Regions from separate parts of the Streptomyces sp. NPDC093071 genome, predicted to be linked through region 4. Evidence: riboswitches for the same ligand, from Rfam matches in the RefSeq annotation. Region 4 holds a riboswitch; each other region holds the start of a gene.
The links. A riboswitch is a leader RNA that binds a small molecule or an ion and turns the genes downstream of it on or off. The one in region 4 is predicted to bind cobalamin.
Positions count from the first base shown of each region.

Region 1: linked by a shared signal. The riboswitch ahead of ACIQD7_RS03305 (ABC transporter substrate-binding protein) and the one ahead of ACIQD7_RS07555 (CoA-acylating methylmalonate-semialdehyde dehydrogenase) in region 4 are both predicted to bind cobalamin.
Region 2: linked by a shared signal. The riboswitch ahead of metE (5-methyltetrahydropteroyltriglutamate--homocysteine S-methyltransferase) and the one ahead of ACIQD7_RS07555 (CoA-acylating methylmalonate-semialdehyde dehydrogenase) in region 4 are both predicted to bind cobalamin.
Region 3: linked by a shared signal. The riboswitch ahead of ACIQD7_RS27415 (ribonucleoside-diphosphate reductase subunit alpha) and the one ahead of ACIQD7_RS07555 (CoA-acylating methylmalonate-semialdehyde dehydrogenase) in region 4 are both predicted to bind cobalamin.

Region 1 covers NZ_JBIVPH010000001.1:801,413-804,610, reverse strand. The annotation lists gene ACIQD7_RS03320 (SDR family NAD(P)-dependent oxidoreductase) at 1-160, shown strand, start outside; gene ACIQD7_RS03315 (TetR family transcriptional regulator) at 240-833, shown strand; gene ACIQD7_RS03310 (cold-shock protein) at 1,123-1,305, shown strand; cobalamin riboswitch at 1,401-1,526, shown strand; gene ACIQD7_RS03305 (ABC transporter substrate-binding protein) at 1,613-2,674, shown strand; gene ACIQD7_RS03300 (FecCD family ABC transporter permease) at 2,671-3,198, shown strand, end outside.
Region 2 covers NZ_JBIVPH010000001.1:794,517-797,714, reverse strand. The annotation lists gene metE (5-methyltetrahydropteroyltriglutamate--homocysteine S-methyltransferase) at 1-1,391, opposite strand, end outside; cobalamin riboswitch at 1,578-1,727, opposite strand; gene ACIQD7_RS03280 (3-hydroxybutyryl-CoA dehydrogenase) at 2,061-2,948, opposite strand; gene aceB (malate synthase A) at 2,945-3,198, opposite strand, start outside.
Region 3 covers NZ_JBIVPH010000009.1:102,964-106,161, reverse strand. The annotation lists gene ACIQD7_RS27415 (ribonucleoside-diphosphate reductase subunit alpha) at 1-1,768, opposite strand, end outside; cobalamin riboswitch at 1,900-2,040, opposite strand; gene ACIQD7_RS27410 (GNAT family N-acetyltransferase) at 2,090-2,599, opposite strand; gene mctP (monocarboxylate uptake permease MctP) at 2,679-3,198, opposite strand, start outside.
Region 4 covers NZ_JBIVPH010000002.1:379,683-382,880, reverse strand. The annotation lists gene ACIQD7_RS07555 (CoA-acylating methylmalonate-semialdehyde dehydrogenase) at 1-1,345, opposite strand, end outside; cobalamin riboswitch at 1,556-1,741, opposite strand; partial or broken gene ACIQD7_RS07550 (short-chain fatty acyl-CoA regulator family protein) at 1,822-2,577, shown strand; gene ACIQD7_RS07545 (DUF4430 domain-containing protein) at 2,542-3,030, opposite strand; gene ACIQD7_RS07540 (ECF transporter S component) at 3,064-3,198, opposite strand, start outside.

The sequences.
Region 1 (3,198 bases), on a different contig from region 4:
GACGACGCCCGAGGCGAGCGCCGCCCTCGCCGCGCTCTCGGTCTTCAACCGGATCGGGACCCCCGCCGACGTGGCGGACGTGGTCGCCTTCCTCGCCTCCGACGACGCCCGCTGGATCACCGGCCAGTACGTGGACGTGACAGGCGGCACCGCGCTCTGAACCCGTGCGGGGAGGGGCGTCGGAGACCCCTTCCGCACCCCTCCTCGGGGCGGTTCCCGGTGGATAAAGTGGGGGCACGATGACACGTTTCCGCGAGAGCGTCCGGTCCCTGCTGCGCGAGCAGGTGCTCGACGCCGCCTACCGCCTCGTCGCCGCCGAGGGGTGGAGCGGGCTGCGCATGACCTCCATCGCACGGGCCGCCGGCATCAGCCGCCAGACCCTCTACAACGAGTTCGGCGCGAAGGAGGCCATCGGCAACGCCCTGGTCCAGCGCGAGCTGGAGGGCTTCCTGATCGGCATCGAGCGCGAACTCGACGCGCATCGAGGGGAGTTGGAGGCGGCCGCGGCGGCCGGCGTCGGCTACACGCTCCAGCAGACCGTGGACAACCCGCTCATCAAGAGCGTCCTGGTCGCGGCGCGGGGCGGCGAGGACGACCTCCTCGCCTACCTCACCACCCGCGCGGAGCCGGTCTTCGGCACGGCGATGGCGATGCTCGACGCGTACGCGACCGAGGCCTGGCCCGACGTGGACGAGGAGTCCCGCGGCCTCGCCGTCGAGACGGTCGTGCGGCTCACCGTCAGCCACATCGTCCAGCCGGTGGCCTCCCCCTCGGAGACGGCGGCGCGCATCGCCAGGATCACCACGAGGATCGCCTACCCCGGCGGCGCCTGAGACGGCCCCGTCCCGCGCCGGACGCACGACGAGGCCCGGTGCCGAACACGGGGGATCTTCGGCACCGGACCTCTGTTGAATATTCTACGAGATCGCCGGGGGTGCTCGCACCCGCCCCGCCGGGCGAAGAGGTCCGGCGGGCGCCGACCGGTCCCGACGGGCGAAGCGCGGGCCGGCGGGGTACACCTCCCCTGAGACGCGGACACGGCCGGACCCGGCCGGGACACCCCTCGCCCGCGTCCCCGACGCCGAGGAGGAGGCCGCCGTGGAGGGCAGGAGCAAGGGATTCGTGCATTCCTTCAACCGTCTCGGGGGATACGGGTTCGTCGTCCCCGTCGGCTCCGAGGACCAGGTCTGGTTCAGCGCGGAGGACATCGAGGACGAGAGCCGGACCGTCTCGGAGGGGCAGCAGGTCTCCTTCGTCCTGGTCCTCGGGGACGGCCGCTTCGAGGCCAAGGAGCTGCGCGTCTGACGCCCCCGCGCCCCGGGGCACGCCCCCGGGCCGGTGGTACTGTGCCGAGGCCAGTCGCACCTTTGTACGCACCCGAACGGGTGGGTGCACGGGTCAGGGAATCCGGTGCGAGACCGGAACTGACGCGCAGCGGTGAGGGTGACGGGCGGAGCATCGGCCACTGGGCGGCGACGACGGCCCGGGAAGGCGCCCCGTCCGGCCGACCCCGAGTCCGAAGACCTGCTGGCGGCCCCGGCGGCACACGCGCGCCCGGGGAGCACCGTACGACAGGCTCCGCGTATGAGCCGTGGCCGCAGAAGGAAGCCCCGTGCCGCTCGCACACCCCGTCCGCTCCGCCGTGCCGTTCCTCGCCGGAGTCCTGCTCCTGACCGCGACCGGCTGCGGCACGGTGACCACCCCCGCCCCCGACCGGCCCGCCGGCGGCGCTGGGAAGGCGAAGACGGGATACCCCGTCGTCCTCGACGACAACTGCGGACGGCCCGTCCGCGTCGAGCGCGCGCCGGAGCGGGCCGTCGCCCTCGACCAGGGCGCGGCGGAGATCATGCTCTCCCTCGGCCTCGCCGACCGCATGGTGGGCACCGGCACCTGGACGGACCCCGTCCTCAAGGGCCTGGAGAAGGAGAACGCCAAGGTCCCGCGCCTCGCCGACCGCTACCCCTCCTTCGAGAAGGTCCTCGACGCCGAGCCCGACTTCGCCGCCGCCTCCTTCACGTACACCCTCGGCAAGGGCGGCGTGGCGACCCGCGAGCGGTTCGAGGAGCTCGGCGTCCCCACGTACCTCTCGCCCACCGACTGCGTCGGCAAGGACAACAGCGGCGACGGGGACGGCGTCCGCGTCCGGCCGCTCACCATGGAGACGGTCTACGGCGAGATCCGCGACCTGGCCCGGATCTTCGCCGTCCCGGAGCGCGGCGAGAAGCTCGTCGCGGAGCTGAGGGCCCGCGTGACGAAGGCCGCTTCGGGCGGGGATTTCAAGGACGCCACGGTCCTCTACTGGTTCGCCAACGCCGAGGCGCCCTACATGGCGGGCTGCTGCGGAGCCCCCGGCATCGTCTCCCGCGAGCTGGGCGCGAAGAACGTCTTCGACGACACCAAGGAGGAGTGGCCCCAGATCAACTGGGAGACCGTCGCCGACCGCGACCCCGACGTCCTCGTCATCGGCGACCTCACCCGCCGCTCGCAGTCGGCCGAGAGCGCCGCCAAGAAGATCGAGTTCCTGGAGTCCGACCCGGTCACCCGCAGCATGACGGCGGTCAGGAACAAGCGGTACGTGCTGCTCAGCGGCCAGGCGCTCAACCCCACGATCCGCACGGTCGAGGCCGTCGAGAAGGTGGCGGCCGCGCTCCGCTCGTACGGTCTCGCCCAGTGACGCCCACCGCCGCCAAGCCGTCCCCGGTGCGCGCGGGAGCGGCGGCCCTGCTGTGGACGGCGGCCGGACTCGCGCTCCTGGCCGCGTCGGTGGCCGTGGCCATCACCATCGGCCCGGCCCGCATCGGCGTCGCCGACGTGTGGGCGACGGTCGCCGCCCACCTCGGGGGCGGCGCCCCGGCGCTCTCCCCGATCCGGGACGGCATCGTGTGGGACCTGCGCCTTCCCCGTACCCTCCTGGCCGCCGTCTGCGGCGCCGGGCTCGCCCTGTGCGGCGCGGTGATGCAGTCGCTGCTGCGCAACCCGCTCGCCGACCCCTTCGTCCTGGGCGTCTCCTCCGGCGCCTCGACCGGCGCGGTCGCGGTCGTCGTCCTCGGGATCGGCGGAGGACTCCTCTCCGTCACCGGCGGGGCGTTCCTCGGCGCGGTCTGCTCCTTCGCGCTGGTGCTGCTGCTCAGCCACACCCTCGGCGGCTCCACGGACCGCGTGGTCCTCTCCGGCGTCGCCGCCATGCAGCTCTTCTCC
Region 2 (3,198 bases), on a different contig from region 4:
GCCCGCAGGTCGGCGCGTGCCGTGCGGAGCTCGTCGGTCTGCGGGAAGGAGCCGATGGTGGTGGTCGGGAGCAGCGGCAGGCCCAGGCGGGCGCGCTGGGCGGCGGCCCGCTCGGCGTACGGCCGCGAGCGCCGGGAGTCGGTGTCGGTGACGGCCTCGGTGCGGGCCCGCACGGCCGGGTTCCGGGTGAGGGGGGAGTTCGCGCGGGAGGCGAGGGCGGCGCGGTTGGCGGCCAGCTCGCCCGCGATGGCGTGGGTGCCCCGGGACAGGCCCTCGGCCAGCGTCGTGATCTCGATGGTCTTCTGCTTCGCGAAGGAGAGCCAGCGCAGGATCTGCGGGTCGACGTCCTTCTCGGCCGCGGCGTCGAGCGGCACGTGGAGCAGGGAGCAGGAGGTGGAGACGTCGACCCGGTCGGCGAGGCCGAGCAGGGTGCCGAGGACGGCCAGGGACTTCTCCAGGTCGTTGACCCAGATGTTGCGTCCGTCGACCACCCCGGCGACGAGCCGCTTGCCGGGCAGGCCGCCGACGGCGGCCAGGGCGTCCAGGTTGGCCGCCGCCGGGCCGGTGAAGTCGAGCGCGAGGCCCTCGACCGGGGCCTTGGCCAGGACGGGCAGGGCGTCGCCGAGCCGGTCGAAGTACGAGGCGACGAGCAGCTTCGGCCGGTCGGTGAGCGCGCCGAGGTCGCGGTAGGCGCGCGCGGCGGCGTTCAGGTCGGCCGGGGTCCGGTCCTGCACCAGCGCGGGCTCGTCGAGCTGCACCCACGCGGCACCGGCCGCCCTCAGGTCGGCGAGGACCTCCGCGTACACCGGCAGGAGCCGGTCGAGCAGGGTCAGCGGGTCGAAGTCGGCCGCCACGCCCGGCGCGGGCTTGGCGAGCAGCAGGTAGGTGACGGGCCCGACCAGGACCGGGCGGGCGGTCAGCCCCAGGGCGAGGGCCTCCTCCAGCTCCGCGACCTGCTTGGCGGAGTCGGCGGTGAAGACGGTGTCGGGGCCCAGCTCCGGCACCAGGTAGTGGTAGTTGGTGTCGAACCACTTCGTCATCTCCAGCGGGGCGACGTCCTGCGTGCCGCGCGCCATGGCGAAGTAGCCGTCCAGGGCGTCGGCCGCGACGGCCTCGCGGTGCCGCGCGGGGATCGCGCCCACCATGACGGTGGTGTCCAGGACGTGGTCGTAGTACGAGAAGTCGCCGGTCGGCACCTCGTGGACGCCGCCCTCGGCCAGCTGCTTCCAGTTCGTTCGGCGCAGTTCGGCGGCGGTGGACCGGAGGGCGTCGGCGGTGACGCGGCCCTTCCAGTAGCCCTCGATCGCCTTCTTCAGCTCCCGGTCACGGCCCTGACGGGGGTAGCCGTACACGGTGGCCCGTGCTGCCGCGGCTGCGGACTTCGTGGTCACGGAGATCTCCTTCGCGAGATGAATCCCTGAGGTCCCGGCGACGGGACGGGGGCGCGAAGGGGCGACGGACCGGGCGGTACGGGCACGCGCGGCGGGGCGCGGTCGTCCGCCTGGTATGTGCGCCGACCCGCCCTCGAGGTCACCGGGATGTCCGCGCGCGGAATCGTCCGCGTGCGGGCAACGGGCAGGTCTTCGGACTCGCGGGCACGTCCTCACGAGGAGGTGTTCCTACTGGCCGTCGCTTCCCAGACCCGTCCCGGGCCCAGTGCGTATGACGGCGGTCGTTCCCGCTCACCGCTGCGGGGCAGTCCCGGATTCCCACCGGGTTCCCTCTTACGACGCATCCCGCCTGGCGGACGGGGCGAACCAGCTGCCGGGCCAGCCTACGGGGTCCGTTCCGGGACCGGGGACGGGTATCTCGCCATTCGGACGAGAAGGTGAGACGGACGGGTGAACGGGCGGGGTGGGCGTATGGGCGTACGGGCCTGGGTGGGCGTACGGGCATACGGGCACGGCGGGCATACGGGCACGGGTGTGCGTACGGGCCCGGCGGCACGGCAGCGGGGCCGGGGACGGCACCACCCGTCCCCGGCCCCTCGCCGTACCGCCGCCGGGTCCTCTCTCGGGACCCTCCACCGGATCCCTCCCCGGCGGCGGGTGCCGGCCCCCTCAGGCCGGCCGTCCGGGCGTCTCCGCCCGGTCGTACGTGTGGAACCCCCGGCCGGTCTTCCGGCCGAGCAGCCCCGCCTCCACCATCCGCAGGAGCAGCGGGGGAGGGGCGTACAGGGGCTCCTTGAACTCCTCGTACAGCGAGTCCGCGATGGAGGCGACCGTGTCGAGCCCGATCAGGTCCGCGAGCCGCAGCGGCCCCATCGGGTGGGCGCAGCCCAGCTCCATGCCCCGGTCGACGTCCGTGGTGGACGCGAAGCCCGACTCCGTCATCCGGATCGCGGACAACAGGTACGGGACGAGCAGGGCGTTGACGACGAACCCGGCCCGGTCGCGGGAGCCGATGGCGGTCTTGCCCAGGGTCCCGGTCGCGAAGGACGTCACCGCGGCCGCCGTCTCCGCCGAGGTGTGGAGGGTCGTGACGATCTCCACGAGCGGCAGCACGGGCACGGGGTTGAAGAAGTGCAGCCCCACGACCCGGTCGGCGTGCTCGGTGGCCATGGCGAGCCGCATGACCGGCAGGGACGAGGTGTTGGTGGCGAGGACCGCCGCCGGATCGGTGACGATCTTGTCGAGCGCGGCGAACACCCCGGTCTTGACGGCGGGGTCCTCGACGACCGCCTCGACGACGAGCTGCCGGTCCGCGAGGTCGGACAGTTCGGCGGTGGCCGTGATCCGGGCGAGCGCCGCCTCGGCGGAGGGGCGGTCCAGCTTGCCGCGCTGGACGGCCCGTTCGAGGGAGACGGCGACGCGCTCGCGCGCGGCCCGCGCTGCCCTGCCGTCCGCCTCGCAGATCACGGTGGAGAGCCCGGCCCGCGCGCACACCTCGGCGATGCCCGCGCCCATCTGGCCGCCGCCCACGACGCCCACGCGCCGGATGCCGCTCACGCCGGCACCTCGGTGGCCGTGACGGTCCGGACGAGGTGGCGCGAGTACGCCTCCGGGGTGAAGAAGAGCGGCAGTTCGGCGGCGAGCGCGGTGCTCTCGAAGAGCTCCCGCACCTCGTCGAGCGCCGCCCACGGGAACTCGGCGCCGAGCGCGTCCAGTTCCCGATCGAGCAGCTCCAGGACGGTGTCGCGCTCCAGGACCCGGCGCCGGAGCCACTGCCAGATCTGGACGCGGGCGATCTCGGCGGTCG
Region 3 (3,198 bases), on a different contig from region 4:
GCGCGGACCAGCGCTCCGGCCAGTTCAGCTCGACGTCGTAGTGGTCGGGGTGCAGCACGCCGCGGGCCGCGCGGGTCTTCTCCCAGGCCGGGAGCGGGCCGTTGCGCTCGGCGAGGTCGGCGGAGGCCTCGTACGCGGCGAGCATGATCCGCTCGGCGATCCGGGTGGAGAGCGCCCGCGCCTCGGGGGAGTCGAAGGGCAGCTTCAGCTGGAAGAAGACGTCCTGGAGGCCCATGGCGCCCAGGCCGACCGGACGCCAGCGGGAGTTGGAGCGGCCCGCCTGCTCGGTCGGGTAGAAGTTGATGTCGACGACCCGGTCGAGGAAGGTGACGGCCGTGCGGACGGTCGCGTCCAGGCGCTCCCAGTCGATGTCCGAACCGACCACGAACGCGCCGAGGTTGACCGAGCCCAGGTTGCAGACCGCGGTCTCGCCGTCGTCGGTGACCTCCAGGATCTCCGTGCAGAGGTTCGAGGAGTGGACGGTGTGGCCGGGCTCGGCGGTCTGGTTGGCCGTCCGGTTCGAGGCGTCCTTGAAGGTCATCCAGCCGTTGCCGGTCTGGGCCAGGGTCCGCATCATCCGGCCGTACAGGTCGCGGGCCGGCATCGTCTTGCGGGCCAGGCCGGCCGCCTCGGCCTTGCGGTAGGCGGCGTCGAACTCCTCGCCCCACAGGTCGACCAGCTCGGGCACGTCCGAGGGGGAGAACAGCGACCACTCGGCGTCGGCGTTCACGCGGCGCATGAACTCGTCCGGGATCCAGTGCGCCAGGTTCAGGTTGTGCGTGCGGCGCTGGTCCTCGCCCGTGTTGTCGCGGAGCTCCAGGAACTCCTCGATGTCCGCGTGCCAGGTCTCCAGGTAGACGGCGGCGGCGCCCTTGCGGCGGCCGCCCTGGTTCACGGCGGCGACGGAGGCGTCGAGGGTCTTCAGGAACGGCACGATGCCGTTGGAGTGCCCGTTGGTGCCGCGGATCAGCGAACCGCGGGCGCGGATGCGGGAGTACGAGAGGCCGATGCCGCCCGCGTGCTTCGAGAGGCGCGCGACCTGGTGGTAGCGGTCGTAGATGGAGTCCAGCTCGTCCTGCGGGGAGTCCAGGAGGTAGCAGGAGGACATCTGCGGGTGGCGGGTGCCGGAGTTGAAGAGCGTGGGGGAGGACGGCAGGTAGTCCAGGCGGCTCATCAGGCCGTACAGCGCGGCCACCTCGTCGAGCGCGCGGACGCTCTCGTCCTCGGCCAGGCCGCAGGCGACGCGCAGCATGAAGTGCTGCGGGGTCTCGATCACCTTGCGGGTGATCGGGTGGCGCAGCAGGTAGCGCGAGTAGAGGGTGCGCAGGCCGAAGTAGCCGAAGCGGTCGTCGCCGGCCCGGTCGATCGTGGCGTCGAGGCGGTCGGCGTGCAGCGCGACGAACTCGGCGGTGCGGTCGGCGATCAGGCCCTCGCGGTGGCCGACGGCGACCGAGGAGGAGAAGTTCACCGAGCCCTGGGAGGCGGCCTCGTCCGCGATGGTGATGGTGAGGAGCCGGGCGGCGAGCCGGGAGTACGCCGGGTCCTCGGCGATCAGGCCGGCGGCCGCCTCGGTGGCCAGCTCGCGCAGCTCCGCCTCGTCCGCGGCGGCGCTGCGGCCGCGGAGCGCGGCGGCGGCGACCCGGCCGGGGTCGGTGTCGGGGAGATCGGCGGTGAGGTCGGTCAGGGTCCGCAGCAGTACGGTCCCGGGGCCGTCGCTCTCGACCGCGGAAGCCTCGGCCGAAGCCGGATCGGCGGGCGCGATGGTCACGTGGGGGCTCTCCCTCGCTCGGCTCGGGGCCTCGGCGGGGGAAAGGGCGGACGGGCGGGCGTCCACGCACGACGCACCGCGTCCACCGGCCCACTCCGCGAGGCCCGGACGTCTGTGACACCCGGAACGGAAGGACCGGGCGCACTGTCGGCAGGTGTTCGGACTCACCCCGGACGAAACCGCACGAAGTACACCGTTGCGGGACAGTTCCGGATTCGCGCCGGATTCCCCTGCGTCGACAGCGAGGACGAGCATACATGTGGGGGGCGCCGCTCGCGGAACCCCCCACATGTTGTGTCGCCCCTGGGACGTGACGCGAGTTCAGAAGTCCAGGGAGTAGGTGCGCAGAGAGTGATCGGGGATCGGCTCCCAGTCCCGGTGCGGGGTGCGGACGAAGCCCATGCGCTCGTAGATCCGGTGCGCCGCGACCATCTCGGCGCCCGTGGAGAGCACGATCCTGGCACACCCCGGAAGGGCCCTCGCGCGGTCGACACAGGCCCGTACGAGTGCCTCCCCGACGCCCCGGCCGCGGGCCTCCCGGGCGACCGCGAGCATCCGGAACTCGGCCTCCCCGGCCACGGCGATGTCGGCCCATGGGGTGCCGCCGGGGGCGAAGGTCACCCCGCCGACGATCCGCCCCGCCGCGTCCCCGGTGTCCTCCGCGACGAGGACCTCGCTCTCGCGGGCCCGCCGCGCCGTGTCCCGCAGCACCGCCAGGTAGGAGTCGTCCGCCCCGTGCGCCAGCAGCCCGTCGTCCAGATAGGTGCGCCCGGTCAGCTCGCCGAGCACCTCGTACTCCTCGGGCCGTACCGCCCTGATCGTGAAGTCCATGGGGGAAAGTGTGCCCGCCGGGAACGCGACGGGGCCCGGGGCCTCCTGGCGGAGGTCCCGGGCCCTTGGCGCCGGTGGGTCAGTGCGTGGGGACGGTGACCTTCTCCATCTCGGTCTTCACGCCCGGGTCGCCGGCGTCGGCCGTGTAGTCCGACGGGGAGGTCTCGTCGATGCCCTCGGGGGCCTTGACGGCCTTGAGGACGAAGGTGAGGACGACGGTGACCAGGACGTTGAGCACGAAGGCGGTGAGGCCGATGTAGCCGATCTCGCCGATGCCCGGGATCTCGGCGGAGGAGCCGCCGAAGTGCTTCTGGGTCGGGCTGGCGACGCCGTACGCGGCGGCCGTGCCGTAGACCATGCCGACGGCCCAGCCGGCGAGCAGCGCCCAGCGGTGGAACCAGCGGGTGAACAGGCCGCCGACCAGCGCCGGGAAGGTCTGCAGGATCCAGATGCCGCCGAGCAGCTGGAAGTTGATCGCGACCGTCTTGTCCATGGTGAGGACGAAGGCCAGGGCGCCGACCTTCACCAGGAGCGAGACGATCTTGGAGACCTTGGTCTCCTGCGCCGGGGTCGCGTCCTTCTTGATGAAGTCCTTGTAA
Region 4 (3,198 bases):
GGTACGCCACCGGGACCGGGATCGGCACGTTGACGCCGACCATGCCGGTGTCGACCCGGCGCGCGAACTCGCGGGCGGTGTCGCCGTCCCGGGTGAAGACGGCGACGCCGTTCCCGTAAGCGTGCTCGCTGGGCAGCCGCAGCGCCTCCTCGAAGTCGGCGGCGCGCACAACGCACAGCACCGGGCCGAAGATCTCCTCGCGGTGGATGCGCATCTCCGGGGTGACCCGGTCGAAGAGCGTGGCCCCCGCGAAGAAGCCGTCCTCGTGGCCGGGGAGGGTGAAGCCGCGTCCGTCGACGACGAGTTCGGCCCCCTCCTCCACGCCGATGTCGACGTAGCGGGTGACCCGCTCCAGGGCGTCCCGGCTCACCAGCGGCCCGAAGTCGGCCTCCGGGTCGTCGGAGCGGCCGATCCGGAGGGCGGCGACGCGCTCCTTGAGCGCGGCCACCAGCCGGTCGGCGGTCTCCTCGCCGACCGGCACGGCGACGGAGATCGCCATGCAGCGCTCGCCCGCCGAGCCGTAACCGGCCCCCACCAGGGCGTCGACGGCCTGGTCGAGGTCGGCGTCGGGCATCACGATCATGTGGTTCTTGGCGCCGCCGAAGCACTGGGCGCGCTTGCCGTGGGCGGCGGCCGTCGCGTAGATGTGCGCGGCGATCGGGGTGGACCCGACGAAGCCGAGGGCCTGCACCCTGGGGTCTTCGAGGAGGGTGGTGACGGCCTCCTCGCCGCCGTTGACGACGTTGAGGACACCGGCCGGGAGCCCCGCCTCCAGGAACAGCTCCGCGAGCCGCAGCGGCACGGAGGGATCGCGTTCGGACGGCTTGAGGACGAAGGCGTTCCCGCAGGCCAGGGCGGGCGCGGCCTGCCACAGCGGAATCATCGCGGGGAAGTTGAACGGGGTGATGCCGGCGACGACGCCGAGCGGGCTGCGCAGGGAGTGCACGTCGATGCCCGTTCCGGCGTTGTCGGTGAACTCCCCCTTGAGCAGGTGGGGGATGCCCGCGGCGAACTCCACGACCTCCAGGCCGCGTTGCAGGTCGCCGTGCGCGTCTGCGACGGTCTTGCCGTGCTCGGCCGACAACAGCCGCGCCAGCGCGTCGCGTTCGTCCTCGACGAGCTGGAGGAACCGCAGCAGCACGCGGGCCCGCCGCTGCGGGTTCCACGCGCCCCACTCGCGCTGGGCGGCGACCGCGTCCGCGATCGCGTGCTCGGTGTCGGCACGGCCCGCGAGCGGGACGCGGGCCCGGACGGTGCCGGTGTTGGGGTCGTACACGTCGCCGAAGAGGCCCGACGTGCCGGCGGTGTGCTTGCCGCCGATGAAATGGGTGAGTTCACGGACCATGGGGGCCTGCTCTCGTCAGGTCGGATCCGGGGATGGCACGGCGGACCGCCGGTCGCACCGGGTGGGTGCGCCGAGGGGGAACGCCGTGGGACGGGGCGGCGCGGGGCCGCCGAAGAGCTAGGTGAGAGCGGGGGTCGCCGCTCGCTCCGCCGGATCACCAGGGTCGTGGGTACGGACCGGTGCCATGCGTGTCTGCTCCATCCTCGTGGACAACACGGAACGTTCCGCGGCCGGTATCCTGACTCCCGGATCTCCGCGTGCCGCCCGTCTTCCCGACAGACCTCGTCAGTGACGTGTGGACGGCGGCACGCTCCCCGGTCACAGTGGCGGGACCGTGCCGGATTCACACCGGCTTCCCTGCACCGCGGACCTTGTGCCACGAACATATAGTTGGACGTCCTAGTAAGTCCACCCCCTCATCCCGCCGATGGCGCGTGTCGGACCGGAGTCGGCCCGCGCCGGCGGCGGTGGTCGGCGGCCACCACCACGACGCCGCCCGGGGCCTGCTGTTCCTGTCGCCCTGGCTCAGCGACGGACAGCGCGCCTTCCGGCTCGCCACCCAGCTCGCCCTGCTCGAACGGGGCGACCCGATCGACGAGGCGATCCGCCCGGCCGCGTTCTCCTCCGCACGGGCCACCGGCCTCGCCCGCATCGGACTCGCCACCTACTTCGCGGGCGCGCTGCTCCTGCCGTACACGGCCTTCCGCGACGCCGCCGAAGGCGTCCGCTACGACGTGGAGCTGCTCCAGCGGCCCGGCCACCGGGGCGTGCCCTTCTCGTTCCTGCGCGTGGACCGCGCCGGCGACATCTCCAAACGCCAGTCCGCCACCGACTTCCACTTCTCCCGGCTCGGCGGCACCTGCCCGCTGTGGACGGTGTACGAGGCGTTCTCCTCGCCCGGCCGCATCCTCACTCAGGTCGCCGAGATGCCCGACGGCAAGCGGTTCTTCCGGGTCGCCCGCACCGTCCACAGGGGCGGCCACGGACACCGTGCCGCACGGGCCGAGTTCGCCGTCGCCCTCGGCTGCGAACTCCGCCACGCCCACCGGCTCGTCTACGCGGAGGGCGTGGCGCTCGACGACCCGCGCGCCGCCACCCCGGCCGGCGCGCCCACGTGCCCTATCCGCTGGTCACGGACGGCTGACGGACGACCCCGGAGGCCGGCACCGGTGCCGGCCCCCGGGGGAGGGCGAACGTCAGAAGGACGTCCAGGTGAACGTCACCTGGTCCCCGTTCTCGATCTCGAACTGGCAGCCGCCGACCGGCGTCGACACCCCGTTGACCGAGATGTTCCAGTACGCGGAGCCGCCGCCGCTCACGCCCTTGACGGTCTCCACCGCGTAGTCGTCGAAGGACGCGTACCAGGTGCCGTCCCACGAGAAGGAGTTGCGCTTCGCCGCGTGGTCCAGGGCGGCCGTCGGCGTCGGGACCTTCGTGGCGTGGGCGCCGCCGTTGGTGCCGTCGCACTTGTGGGTGCCGCCGGTCGCCGTGGTGACGTCGTGGCCCCACGTGAAGATCTTCTTCTTGAAGAGCAGCCCGTCCGGGCCCTGGACGGTGACGGTCACCCGCACCGGCGCGTTCGTGAACGCGGCGGGGGAGTGGGCCTGGGCGGCCGGGGCGGTGGTGAGGGCGAGGCCGAGGGCCGCGGTGGTCACGGCGGCACGGCGTAGCAGGGTCTGGCGCACGGATTTCCTCTCGGTGAAGGGATGGAGCGGGAATCAGCCGGTCGCGTCGCCCCGGCCCGCGAAGCGGACCGGAGCCTGGAAACGGGCCTTGCGGGCGGCGCGGCGGAAGACGGTGAGGACGGCGGGGCCGGCCAGGGTCACGCAGACGAAGTTGGTGACGGCCCGACC